3 regions of the Exiguobacterium sp. RIT341 genome follow, and region 1 is predicted to be linked to each of the others. Evidence: riboswitches for the same ligand, from Rfam matches in the RefSeq annotation. Region 1 holds a riboswitch; each other region holds the start of a gene.

Region 1 (4,270 bases):
GAGGAATTTCCCTTGCATGAGTGGACTCCATGCTTCGACTTGGATGTTGTGATCTTGCAAGTATTCGTGCAGTTCGTGTTGCGGCAATTGTGGATGCAATTCGACTTGGTTGATCATTGGTGCCATCAAGCCCTCTTCTGCCAATGTATCGAGGTGATGTTCCTTGAAGTTCGAGACACCGATCGCTTTGATCTTGCCTGCTTCATAAAGTTCAACCATTGCTTTCCACGCTTCGATATAGCCTTCGACTGGCCAGTGGATCAGGTAGAGGTCAAGGTAGTCTGTTTCGAGACGTTCGAGCGATTCTGCGAATGCTTCCTTCGTCCGACCGGCACGAATATCATCGTTCCAGACTTTCGACGTTAAGAAGAGATCCTTACGTTTCACGCCGCTTTCTTTGATTCCTTTTGCGACACCGCGCTCGTTTTTATAGACAGCAGCTGTATCGATATGACGATAGCCGACACGTAGTGCTTCAGCAACAGCAGCGGGTGCTTCTGTTTCTTCGTCTACTTGCCAGACACCGAATCCGATTTGGGGAATCGTAATACCGTTTGAAAGTTTTGCGTATTGCATGTGTTACTCCTCCTCATAAAACGTAGTTTAGATTTGCTCGTTTAGTTTAGCACGAACGAACGAAACCGTCCGTTTCCATGCTCATGGAGGAATAGAATGGGTTAAAATAAAAGAGAATTCATCACATCTGACCGTATGTCAGAAAGAGGGGGGAGAAAGGATGGCTCAAAAGAATAAAAAGCTATCAAAGGGAGCTTGGCTTAGTATTAGTGCCTTGTTGGTCACGCAAGCAGTTAGCTTATTTTTCAGTGCACGAAAATCAGGACGTAACCCGTGGGTATGGGGAGGTGCGGGACTCCTTCAGTTTCCACTTCCAGCAATCGCGTATTTGATTTTAGAACGACAAGCGAAGCAGAAAAAATAATGAAACAGGTCCGATCACCATGATCGGACCTGTCGTTGGTTAAGAAGAGATTTTTTCCTGTTGAGCAACTGATTTTTTCGGACGTGGGAAACCAAAGATGATGGCAATCGATCCACAGACGAAGAGCAGGAACGGATAGAACAGATACGGAATCAGTTCTGGTGAAGCTGTCTTCGTCAACTCTGCTGCGATCAGCAGTTGTGCCCCATACGGAATGATGCCTTGAATACCACAAGAGAAGATATCAAGAATACTCGCTGATTTCTTGCGGTCGATTTCATACGTATCAGCGATTTCAGCCGCGAGTGGTCCAGCGACGAGAATCGAGATCGTATTGTTCGCCGTTGCGAGGTTCGTCGCACTGACGAGTGCTGCCATACTGAATTCAGCACCGCGACGCTGTGAAATCTTGCGCGTCAACGTCTCTTTCAAGTAGGCGATTCCGCCATTGAACGTGATCAAACTGACGAGACCACCCATGAGGAGTGTCAAGATTGAAATCTCTGCCATGCCCATCATTCCTTCAGACATCGAAAGGACGAACCCACTTAAGCCAAAGCTACCGTCGATCATACCGATGATTCCAGTGAGCAATGTGCCACCGACGAGAACAAGAATGACATTGACACCAAATAGTGCAAGGACGATGACGGCGAGATACGGAATTAATTTGTAGAACTCGAATGCTTTAGCTGCTGCCGCATCGCCAGAACCAGAAACGAACGCGAGTAAGATGACCGTTAAGACGGCAGCCGGGAGAACGATCATGAAGTTCGTCCGGAATTTATCGCGCATGTTCGTTTTTTGTGTCCGAACGGCAGCGATTGTCGTATCCGAGATGAACGACAAGTTATCACCGAACATCGAACCACCAACGACTGACGCTGCTGCGATCGCAACGTTGATACCTGTTGCTTCATGAATACCAAAGGCGATTGGAGCAAGTGCAGCAATCGTTCCAGTCGAAGTTCCCATTGCCATCGAGATGAAGGCAGCGATGACGAACAGACCGCTCATCAGGAGTGACGGAGGTAGGAACGTTAAGGCAGCATTGACGGTCGCATCAATGGCGCCGATTGCTTCTGCCGTTCCAGAGAACGTACCGGCTAATAAGAAGATGAAGACCATAATCATGATATCGGGATTTCCGGCACCGGTTGCGATTCGTTCAACCGTTTGATTAATCGATCCTTTCGTCGTGATTGCAGCAAAGATCAGCGCGATCAAAGCAGCGATCAGAATCGGGAATTTGTAAAAGTCGTCATAGAAGATACCGGCTCCGATGAAGAGGACCAGAAATACGACGAGGGGAAGCAGTGCCCATTTGTTAGGCGTGATCATTTCATTCATTGTTGACACCTCGTTTCTCAAAGATACAAAAAAAGACCCCTTCGCAAGAAAGAAGGAGGTCTTTATGAAATAAAGACGCTCTTCTTATCTCTCAAGCTTTCGCTTGCTGGATTTGGCACAGTACGAATCAAATCGTCCGCTGCCGAAACATCATTGGGCCAGTCCCTCCGTTTCTCGCGATAAAAAGAAGTCATTCAATTGTTGTAAAACACGTTTCTTACCGTACCGCATTGAGTAACGCGTGTCAACTGTACTTTACTGAAGTGCCTGTTCTAACGTCTGGACGTTTTCTTCCATCAACTTAAAATACGAGCTGTTTTGCTGCGATTTCGTCACCGACTCGAGGTTATGGATCGTCACGGATTTAGCTCCGATTTCTTTTTGGATGACACGCGCAACCTTTGGTGAAACCGTTTCTTCGAACGCGACGTGTTTCAAATCATGCATCCGCGCTTCTTTCACTAAAGCAGCCAGTTGTTTTTGTGAGGGTTCATCGGAAGGGGAAATTCCGGCGATTGGAAGCTGCGTGAAACCATATCGTTCGGCGAGGTAACCGTAAGCTGCATGTGTGACGAGAAGTTCTTTTTTTGATCCGTCAGCGACGGCTTGCTTGAACTCTTTATCGAGTGCGTCAGCTTGCTGATCGAACGCTTTCAAGTTTTTTTCGAATGTTGCTTTGTCTTTTGGTACTTCTTTTGATAAGGCGACTGTGATAGAACGTGCCATTGCTTTGGCGTTGACAGGATCAAGCCAGACGTGTGGATCGTATTTTCCATGATCGTGTTCTTCCTCTTCGTGCGCATGTTCATCAGTTGCGTGATCATCGTGCCCTGCATCTTCGTGCGCATGCTCTTCTTCTGTATGTCCCTCTTCTTCATGTGCGTGAAGCGTAGCATCCGATTCCAGCAAAGTGACATCCTTACTCGTCTCGACGAACCGGACGTCCGTGCCTTTTAGACTCTCTTGGATTTTTTTTGAATAGGGTTCAAGTGTCGTACCCGTCAAAAGGAAAAGGTCACCTTTGGCAATCTCAGTGAGTTGCTTTGACGTCGGTTCATAGGAGTGCGGATCTGCTCCAGGTGGGACGATCATCTTGACGTTGACTTGATTACCACCGATTTCACGGGCAATGGCAGCTGTTGCGAACGTCGATGTATAGATTTCCGTCTTTTTATCATCTGAAGTCGATGAATCGGTGTTTGATCCACAAGCTGCGAGGATACTTGCGCTCGCGAATGCGACCGTTAAAGCAGGAATGATTTTTTTCATTATATGTTACCTCCGTTATTAAAACGTAATTATTCCGATTTGGACTTTTTCACTATAGCGGAACGTTTGAGAAGCGTCAAGTACGAATACCGAGACGTTCGACTTCTTTTAAAACGGGGTAAAAGGATAATAAAATGAAGGAATTGATACGTCTTTTGGAGGTGATCAAGTGAAACGTGAAACTGCATGGCTAATGGGGGGAGCTGCACTACTAACGACAGCAGCTGCGGGAGCAAGTATCTGGAACAATTACGGTGCATTACTTCGGTGGACTGAACCCGCCTTGCCAATCACAGAAAAACAACTCGCACCGCGGACAATCACTTACAAACAAGTGGGAGACCGTACCTTACAACTCGATCTCTATTATCCGCCGGGGGAAGGACCGTTTCCGGTCGCGATCTACGCGCACGGTGGCGCATTCGTTCGTGGAGAGCGCGAGGATCTGTTCTGTTTTAGCCCGATCGTTGATCGCCTGCTTGAACTTGGGGTTGCTGTTTGTAGTATCGATTATCGTCTGTTTGAAGAAGGGAGTTATTTTCCGGATAATCTCGAAGATGTACGGGATGCCTTATGCTTTTTGAACAAAGAAGCAGAAGATCTTCGCATTTTAAGAGGACGGATGATAGTATGGGGAGACTCAGCCGGAGCTGCACTCATGCTGACGACGGCACTTGCCCCATCTGCTTTCGTTGGTGAGCGCGATGAACG
Region 2 (4,270 bases), on a different contig from region 1:
CGTTCCGTCATAGAACTAATCGTTTCTAAATCAGCGACTGGTGCGAGTCCGATCGTCCGACGAATCAGTTCGCAACCGGCAAAGCCAAGGGCATCCTGCAAGATCGTGCTCAGTACATCGTCGACGAGTCCCGATGTCCGGAATGGTTCGACGGCTTCGCGTTCCCATAAGGCGCGGAACGTCGAAGCGAACGTCAGCCAGAACGTATCGATGTCGCGAATCCGGGCATCACGAAGTGCTGAATAATCCGGGTATGCTGCAAAGAATAAGTGGGCGATGAACTGTCCGACATCAAATCCGAATGGACCATAAAAGGCGAATTCTGGATCGATGACTTTCGTTTCCGTTGCCGAAGCAAAGATGCTTCCTGTATGTAGATCGCCGTGTAGCAACGCATCTCCTTTCGTGATGAAAAGCGCTTCGAGTTTTGCGACTTCGCGTTTCAACTCATCGTCCGCCCATAGACGTGCCACCTCTTCTTCAAGCCCGGCTTCAATCTCGTTCGTCTCCGCGTCATGGAACGGATCCGTGAAGATTAATTTTTCCGTGATGTCGCACAAGTCCGGATTGTAGTACGTTCGGGCGACACGTTTTTTTTCAACCGGACCAAGCGCAAAGTCCGATGTATGGAATAAAGTCCGAGCGAGATAAGAACCAATATGTTCCGCAAGCAACGGATACTGTTCACCTGCGAGTAAACCGCTTCGAACGATTGTCAGATGTGAAAGATCTTCCATGGCCGTATACGCCTCGTCGTGACTAGCATGAAAAACACGCGGTACGAACGGCACGGCATGCCGGGCGAATTCACGGAGTGCGGATTGCTCGATCCACGCCCGCTCGAGTGATAGTGGCCAGCTTTCACCGACGACTTTCGCGTACGGAAGTGCTTGTTTTAGAATCAATCGATGTTCACCTTCTCGAATTCGAAAGACAAGATTGAGATTGCCGTCGCCAATCTCTTCTGCTTCGACGGCTCCGTCGCCGATCAGTCCTAGTGAGCGGACCCGTTCGATCGCGTCCTGTTCTGTAAATGCTTTGTATGTCATCTCAGTTCCCCCTGTGTGATACACGAAAAAGCGCCTCTTTTCGTCATCGAAAAGAGGCGCAGGAAAGTCACTGCGTCCTCTTATCTCTCAGACGAAACGTCTGTTGGATGTAGCACCGTGCCAAGTGGTCGGTTGCTGCGGCGTCATCGGGCCAATTCCCTCTGCCAACTCGCGATAAGAGTCGTATGTAGTTGTCGTGTGTGATATTGATTTGAATCTTACGCAATCCTCTTCCCTGCTGTCAAACTAAAATCAGGGAGAAATGGACATCGTTTTCATGCCATCTATAGAAAGAGTATTTTCAAAAAAATAAATTTTCTAAAAATAGTTTGACAAGTCGTGACTCTCATGTAAAAATTGCAATTAGATTTCACAATTTCATCCAATTCTTATCAAGAGCAGACGGAGGGACAAGCCCTACGATGTCGCAGCAACCGACCTTTTGGCACGGTGCTAATTCTTGCAGCTACTAAGCTGACAGATAAGAGTCCACGTTCGAATCATTCATGGTCTCTTGTCGCTGACAAGAGACCATTTTTTTATTGAAGGAGGAAAGACATGGCTTACATCACAGCTACTTATCAATTGACCGCCCGCGATCGACTGGAGCAACGCGCCGAACAACTCGCGCTTGGTCTGACGGTTGGTTCCTGGACGGAGCTGAATCATCTTGAGCAACAACAACTCGCCTCATTCAAAGGAGAAGTCGTACATACGGAAGAGCGCGACGGTAAAGGCTATATCACGATTCGTTACCCGGAACACAATGTATCGCGCGACTTTTCTGCGATCTTGACGACCGTCTTCGGGAAACTCTCACTCGACGGTGAAATCAAATTAACAGAACTGCTACTACCCGATACATTCACGTCGGATTTTCCAGGTGCGAAGTTCGGGATTGAAGGGATTCGTTCCTTGATTGGTGTCGAAGATCGTCCACTGTTAATGAGCATCTTCAAAGGGGTCATCGGACGCGATTTATCGTTCCTTCGTGATCAACTCGAAGGACAACTTGCTGGTGGGATCGATCTCGTCAAGGACGATGAGATCCTATATGACAATCCGTTGACACCGACGATTGATCGGGCACGGATCGGACGTGAGGTTATCGATGCTCATTTCCACCGGACCGGTAAACGTGCGTTGTATGCGATCACACTTAGTGGTCCCGTCTTTACGCTCAAGGATCAAGCCAAACGATTGATTGACGCTGGAGCAACTGCTTTCTTGTTGAATACCTTCACATACGGACTCGACGTCTTACGTGAATTGGCAAGTGATCCGGAGATCAACGTTCCCATTTTCAATCATCCGGCTTACAGCGGTGCATTGATTGCCAGCCCGAACCACGGTGTTGCAGCGCCTGTCTTACTTGGCACATTACCGCGCGTTGCTGGTGCAGACTTAACACTATTCCCGTCACCTTACGGCAATGTCGCTCTTCCGAAGGACGTCGCCCGCGGCATCGCGGTCGAAGCGACTCGCCTCGGTCAGACGAAAGCGATTTTCCCTGTCCCTTCAGCCGGTATTCACCCAGGACTCGTTGCTCAACTCGTACGCGACTTCGGGATCGATTCCGTCATCAACGCTGGTGGTGGCGTACATGGTCATCCGCAAGGTGCTGCGGCTGGTGTTATCGCTTTTCGTCAAGCACTTGATGCGGCACTCGCAAATGAATCCCTATCGAATGCTGCGTCACGACATGAAGAATTACGAGTCGCGCTCGACGCTTGGGGGATCAAGTCATGACCTTACGAATTCTTTGTGACTTCGACGGTACCGTGACGATGCAGGATAACATCATTGCACTCATGGAGGTATTTGCGCCAGTGAATGACTTCGAACCGTTGAAACGTGGCGTGCTCGACCGGACGTTATCGATCCAAAGTGGTGTCGGGCAGATGTTCGCGCTTCTGCCGTCCGACGGTAAAGCGGACTATCTTGATTTCTTGATGGAGCGCGCCGTCATTCGCGAAGGATTTTCGGAGTTGCTTCAGTACAGTCGTCGTCAAGGAATCCATTTTTCGATTGTTAGCGGTGGAATGGACTTTTTCGTCGAACCGATCTTAGCACCGTTCCTCGAGCAAGAGCAGATTTACTGTAACATTGCCGATTTCAGTGGTCCATTCGTCCACATCGATTGGCCACACGCCTGCGATGCCCATTGCACGAATGGATGCGGCTGTTGTAAAACATCCGTTGCCCGTACATTATGCAAAGACGATGACGTCATCATCGTCATCGGTGACTCAGTGACGGACTTCGAACTCGCAAAACAAGCGGATCGTGTCTATGCCCGTGATTATCTGATCACGTTGTGTGAAGAAAATGATATCGCCTATACACCTTTTGAGACGTTCCACGATATCGTTCATGATTTAGCACGATCGGAGGTGACGATATGACATTCATGCGACGGTATGAAGAACTACGCGCCATCAAACAAGAACTTGCAGCGCGCGATTGGTTCCCTGGTACGAGTGGTAACCTCGCCATTCGGACGTCCGGTATTCCGATTGAATTTCTTGTGACGGCAAGTGGGAAAGATAAGCGGCAGACGACTCCTGACGACTTCGTTCATGTCGATGCGACCGGTCAATTGATCGGCGAGCAATCCGGGCGCCCTTCTGCTGAGACATTGCTCCATGTCGAAGTGTTCAACCGAACGAACGCCGGATGTTCCCTGCATGTCCATACGATTGCGAACAATGTGATTTCGGAGTTATATGGCGATCAGGGAAGTATCACCTTCTCCGGTCAAGAAATCATCAAGGCACTCGGTCACTGGGAAGAAGATGCGACGGTCACGGTGCCGATCATTCTGAATCACGCGGACATCCCGACACTCGCTGCTGCTTTTGCGCCATATGTCACAGCGGACAGCGGTGCCGTCCTGATTCGCAATCACGGAATCACGGTCTGGGCACCGACCGCCTTTGAAGCAAAGAAACACCTCGAAGCCTTCGAGTTTTTATTCAACTATACGTTGACGTTGCAATCATGCCGTCAATCTATCTATTAAAAGGAGGAATCATCTCATGGCAACAGTCTTATTCCAAGAAACAAACACACGGTATACGGATCAAACGGAAGTCGCTGACTTCCTCGCATCGCGCGGCGTTCTTTACGAACAATGGGACGTCTCAAAACTACCAGCACCTCTCGTTGAGAACTTCACACTGACGGATGCCGACAAACAAACGATTCTCGATACGTTCGCT
Region 3 (4,270 bases), on a different contig from region 1:
ATAAAAAAGACGAATCCGTCGGTTTCGACGGGTTCGTCTCTTCTTATCGCAACACGTCAGAAAGTCATCTCGACGTATTTCGCCACTTGTCGGTCCATCAAGTATAATTCGATCTGTTCACGGTAGGCTTTATAGTGGTCGGATGCGATATGCGCTTCAAGCGCTTCTTCGTCCCGATACACTTCATACAACATGAATTGATGCTCATCCTCGATCGATTGGTGCAAGGAATAACGTAAGCATCCTTCTTCTTTTTGTGAAGCATGATAAACCGTTTGTAAAATCGGGAAGACTTGATCCGCAAGTCCAGCTTTGATTGTAAGTACAGCATTGACGACGATTTCTCCCATGTTACATTATCCCCTTTCGTGATTACCTGTATCTGTACCCATTTTCGCGAAAAGACACACGTTAAAGGAGCTTGAACATGCAAACTCAACTTTTTGAAGCACTCGAACAATTCGAACCGACAATGATCGCGTTACGTCGCGATTTTCATCGACACCCGGAACTCTCTTTCCAGGAAGTCCGCACACCAGAACGGATTGCCGCCTTTTACGCAGAACAGGGCATTCCTCATCAAACAGCCGTCGGAGGTCGTGGTGTCGTCGCGACGATCGAAGGCAAACAGCCTGGTCCGACGATTGCGGTCCGTGCCGATTTTGATGCTTTACCACTTCAAGAAGAGACGACGCTTGCCTTCCGGTCGATCCATCCCGGTGTCATGCATGCATGTGGACACGATGGTCATACGGCGATCGTGATGGCCCTTGCTGCTACACTCTATCCGTTACGCGATCAATTGCAAGGAACGATTCGGATCATCCACCAGCATGGAGAAGAGGTCTTTCCCGGTGGAGCAATCCAAATGATCGAAGCCGGCGTCCTCGAAGGGGTCGATGCAATTTTCGCGACACATCTCGAAAATGATTTACCGGTTGGCACGATCGGATTCCGGGAAGGACATACATTGTGTGCGATCGACGAATTCGAAATCATCGTCCATGGTCAAGGTGGGCATGCCCAGGCACCGCATAAAACAAAAGATGCTCTCGTCGCTGGAGCGCAACTCGTCTGCAACTTACAACATCTCGTTAGTCGACGGGTTGATCCGTTTGAGCCGGCTGTTCTCGCAATCGGTTCTTTCCATGCAGGAACAGCACCAAATATCGTTACGGGTGAGGCACGCATTGTCGGGGAAATCCGAACGTTCAATGAGACACTTCGGCATCAGCTCCGGCAAGAAGTCGATCTTGTCGCTAAGACGACGTGTGCCGGCATCGGTGCTTCGTATTCGATTGACTTCACGACTGGTTACCCGGCGCTCTGGAATCACCCGGATGAGACAAAACTCGTTCAGGAAGCTGCTGCTTTCTTACCGGAAGCATCCGTCCGGGCACTCACACCAATGATGGCGGCGGACGACTTCGCACATTACTTAACACACGTCCCGGGTAGTTATTTCTTTACCGGCTCTGGCTATACGGACGGTCGCGTCAACTATCCGCAGCACCATCCACAGTACGAGATCAATGAACAAGCGTTGTTGATCGGTGCGAAGACACTTGGAGCAACCGTTTTACGTGCCTTAAATTCTAAGGATTGACTTTATTTCTTTGTGAATGGTATCATCACAACAATGATAACGAATGACATCAACTTCATATACCCTTATCAAGAGTGGACCGAGAGATCTGGATCGATGACGTCCCAGCAACCTGCGCATAGCAAGGTGCTACGACCAGCAAAGCGAAAGCTTTGGTTGATAAAAAGCGGCGACTCCTTTTGCAACCAAGCGAAGGAGTCGTTTTCGTTTTCTCGCTGTCAGACATACAATGGGGATTTCCCACGGAGAGGAAGAGACAGATGGAAAAAGCAACATTTGCAGGTGGATGTTTTTGGTGCATGGTGACACCATTTGAAGAATTACCAGGAATCGAGGGAATCGTATCAGGTTACATGGGCGGACACGTCGATAACCCGACATACGAGCAAGTCAAAACAGGAACGACGGGACACCTCGAGGTCGTCCAAATCACGTTTGATCCGAGCCTGTTCCCGTACGAGCGTTTACTTGAACTCTACTGGCCCCAAACGGATCCGACGGATGCAGAAGGTCAATTCCAAGATCGCGGTACGCAGTACGCGCCAGCAATCTTCTATCATACGGATGCGCAGCATGAAGCTGCGATTACTTCTCGTGACGCTCTTGCTGCAAGCAACCGTTTCAAACAGCCAATCGTGACGCGGATCAATGCTGCTTCTGAATTTTATCCAGCGGAAGAGTACCACCAAGACTTCCATAAGAAAAATCCAGAACACTACAAAAAAGATCGTGCTGCTTCTGGTCGTGATGCCTTCATCGAACAGGAATGGAAAGATACGACGACGGTCTGATTCAAAAAAATGTATATAAAAACAGGTCAGTAAACGTTGGTTTGCTGACCTGTTTCATTGTTATGGAAAAAGTAAGTCATGAAACACGTTCTACTTGATCCTTTGCCTGTTGTTCCGGTGCCACGACTTGATACCGTTTCAAGACGAAGATGCCACACACCATGACAGCGAGACCGATGAGCTGACCAAACGATAAGTCGATTTGCGGCAAACCGAACCAACCGAACGTATCAACAGCGAGGGCAAAGCTCAACTGCGAAATCAACACGACAGAAATCGCGACGGACGGACCAAGCAATTGAATCCCGCGCATGACACAAAAGACGACACCGACACCTACGAGTCCACCGAACCAGTAGAGTGGTGACACATTTTGAATCTGTCCGATCGTTCCACCATGAAACAGGACATACGTGATGCTTGCTCCGATGAAGCCGACGAAGAAAACCAGCGTTGTCGTCGCCCATGCGCCGAATGCATCACTCATCCGAGCATTCAATACCGTCTGCAAACTGATTAGCATCCCTGCCAATACGGCACACACGATGCCTATTACCATGTTCGTTCCTCCTTACTCATAGCTGTTGCCGTTCGCCTTCTCGCGAATCCGCTCCAGATCGACAATGATGATTTTCCCGCGTCGTCGAACGAGAATCTCTTCTTCACATAATTTCGTGATGATCCGGTTGAGATGGCGATAACTCGTTCCAAGCCAGTCAGCAACGTCATGCAGGTTCGACGTCCGCATCTCCTGATAAAATAAACTGTCACTGGCTTCAGAAGCAATCGACAACAAATACCCTGCAAATCGCTCTTCAACTGTATACAATACATGGTGCGACGCTGATTTCGAGTCGGCATACCACTTCGCTGTGATCGTGCGTAATAAGAATTGCAGAAAGACGTTCGTTGTATTGTGCTCGCGTAAAATCGCATACGGTACGCTCAACACCTCGACATCGGTCACCGCCTCAACTGTATTCAACACTTCTCGTTCATTGATGAACTCGGCGTCACCAATCACTGTCAGTGGTGTTTTGAATCGTAAAATCCGTTGTTTCCCTTCTGACGAAGCAGCAGAAATCTTGACCTTGCCTGCGACGATGAAGTACATCCGGTCGATTGTCGCACCGGTCGTACAGAGGAGTTCTCCTTTTCGGAAGGTTTCTTCACGCAACCAAGCGCGCGTCTCTTCCGTTAAAATCGTATCCAGTCCATATTGTTGGATGACGGTTTCCATGTTCATTCCCTCCCTTTAGGCAAGTGAGAAAATCGCAACTCCTGCAAGCATGAGACCCACACCAACCCACTGACCACGATTTCCTTGTTTTTTTAAGACACCGAACCATCCTTTTAAATCAATCAGAAAGGCACATAAAATCTGCGCGACGAGTAACAAACACATCGCCCATGTCATCCCGAGTTTTTGGATCGCTGTGAGTTCCGTTACGACGACTAGCACGCCAATCAAACCACCGCTCGCATAAATCCACGGTAACTGACGGAATCCGCCGATTTTCCGATCTCGTACGAAGCTATAAATGACTAAACAACCCATCAGACCAACAAAGTGGACGATCAATACGGATAACCACGGTCCGACGCCTGTCGCAAGGCGCGCATTGAATATACCTTGCAGGGCGATGAACAGACCGCTCATCAAAGCAAACACGACTCCTTGCACGTCATCTCCTCCTTTAATCTCTACACTAGAGTAGACCTTATTCGTGCCTCACTTGAAAAGGACAAATGTCCCATTTTCAAAAAACATGAAAAAACCCGCTTTCCACAAGCGGGTTTACGGGTCATCATTGTATGTTCATGTCGCAAAACGAGCAGTCGTCCGCTTCAGCTGTTCCTCTGCTTCCTCCAT

What was found. A riboswitch is a leader RNA that binds a small molecule or an ion and turns the genes downstream of it on or off. The one in region 1 is predicted to bind S-adenosylmethionine.
Region 2: linked by a shared signal. The riboswitch ahead of BW42_RS11040 (2,3-diketo-5-methylthiopentyl-1-phosphate enolase) and the one ahead of BW42_RS13500 (Na+/H+ antiporter NhaC family protein) in region 1 are both predicted to bind S-adenosylmethionine.
Region 3: linked by a shared signal. The riboswitch ahead of msrA (peptide-methionine (S)-S-oxide reductase MsrA) and the one ahead of BW42_RS13500 (Na+/H+ antiporter NhaC family protein) in region 1 are both predicted to bind S-adenosylmethionine.

The regions. Positions count from the first base shown of each region.
Region 1 is NZ_JFYW01000010.1:224,554-228,823, forward strand. Features, by position in the region: gene BW42_RS13490 (aldo/keto reductase) at 1-576, opposite strand, end outside; gene BW42_RS13495 (hypothetical protein) at 737-940, shown strand; gene BW42_RS13500 (Na+/H+ antiporter NhaC family protein) at 980-2,290, opposite strand; SAM riboswitch class I at 2,372-2,476, opposite strand; gene BW42_RS13505 (metal ABC transporter solute-binding protein, Zn/Mn family) at 2,546-3,559, opposite strand; gene BW42_RS13510 (alpha/beta hydrolase) at 3,729-4,270, shown strand, end outside.
Region 2 is NZ_JFYW01000009.1:16,010-20,279, forward strand. Features, by position in the region: gene mtnK (S-methyl-5-thioribose kinase) at 1-1,049, opposite strand, end outside; SAM riboswitch class I at 1,127-1,230, opposite strand; SAM riboswitch class I at 1,436-1,537, shown strand; gene BW42_RS11040 (2,3-diketo-5-methylthiopentyl-1-phosphate enolase) at 1,608-2,798, shown strand; gene BW42_RS11045 (2-hydroxy-3-keto-5-methylthiopentenyl-1-phosphate phosphatase) at 2,795-3,454, shown strand; gene BW42_RS11050 (methylthioribulose 1-phosphate dehydratase) at 3,451-4,071, shown strand; gene BW42_RS11055 (acireductone dioxygenase) at 4,088-4,270, shown strand, end outside.
Region 3 is NZ_JFYW01000009.1:36,645-40,914, forward strand. Features, by position in the region: gene BW42_RS11145 (SH3 domain-containing C40 family peptidase) at 1-1, shown strand, start outside; gene BW42_RS11150 (putative quinol monooxygenase) at 57-350, opposite strand; gene BW42_RS11155 (M20 family metallopeptidase) at 428-1,606, shown strand; SAM riboswitch class I at 1,669-1,772, shown strand; gene msrA (peptide-methionine (S)-S-oxide reductase MsrA) at 1,867-2,397, shown strand; gene BW42_RS11165 (DMT family transporter) at 2,474-2,956, opposite strand; gene BW42_RS11170 (Crp/Fnr family transcriptional regulator) at 2,969-3,637, opposite strand; gene BW42_RS11175 (DMT family transporter) at 3,653-4,081, opposite strand; gene BW42_RS11180 (nitronate monooxygenase family protein) at 4,217-4,270, opposite strand, start outside.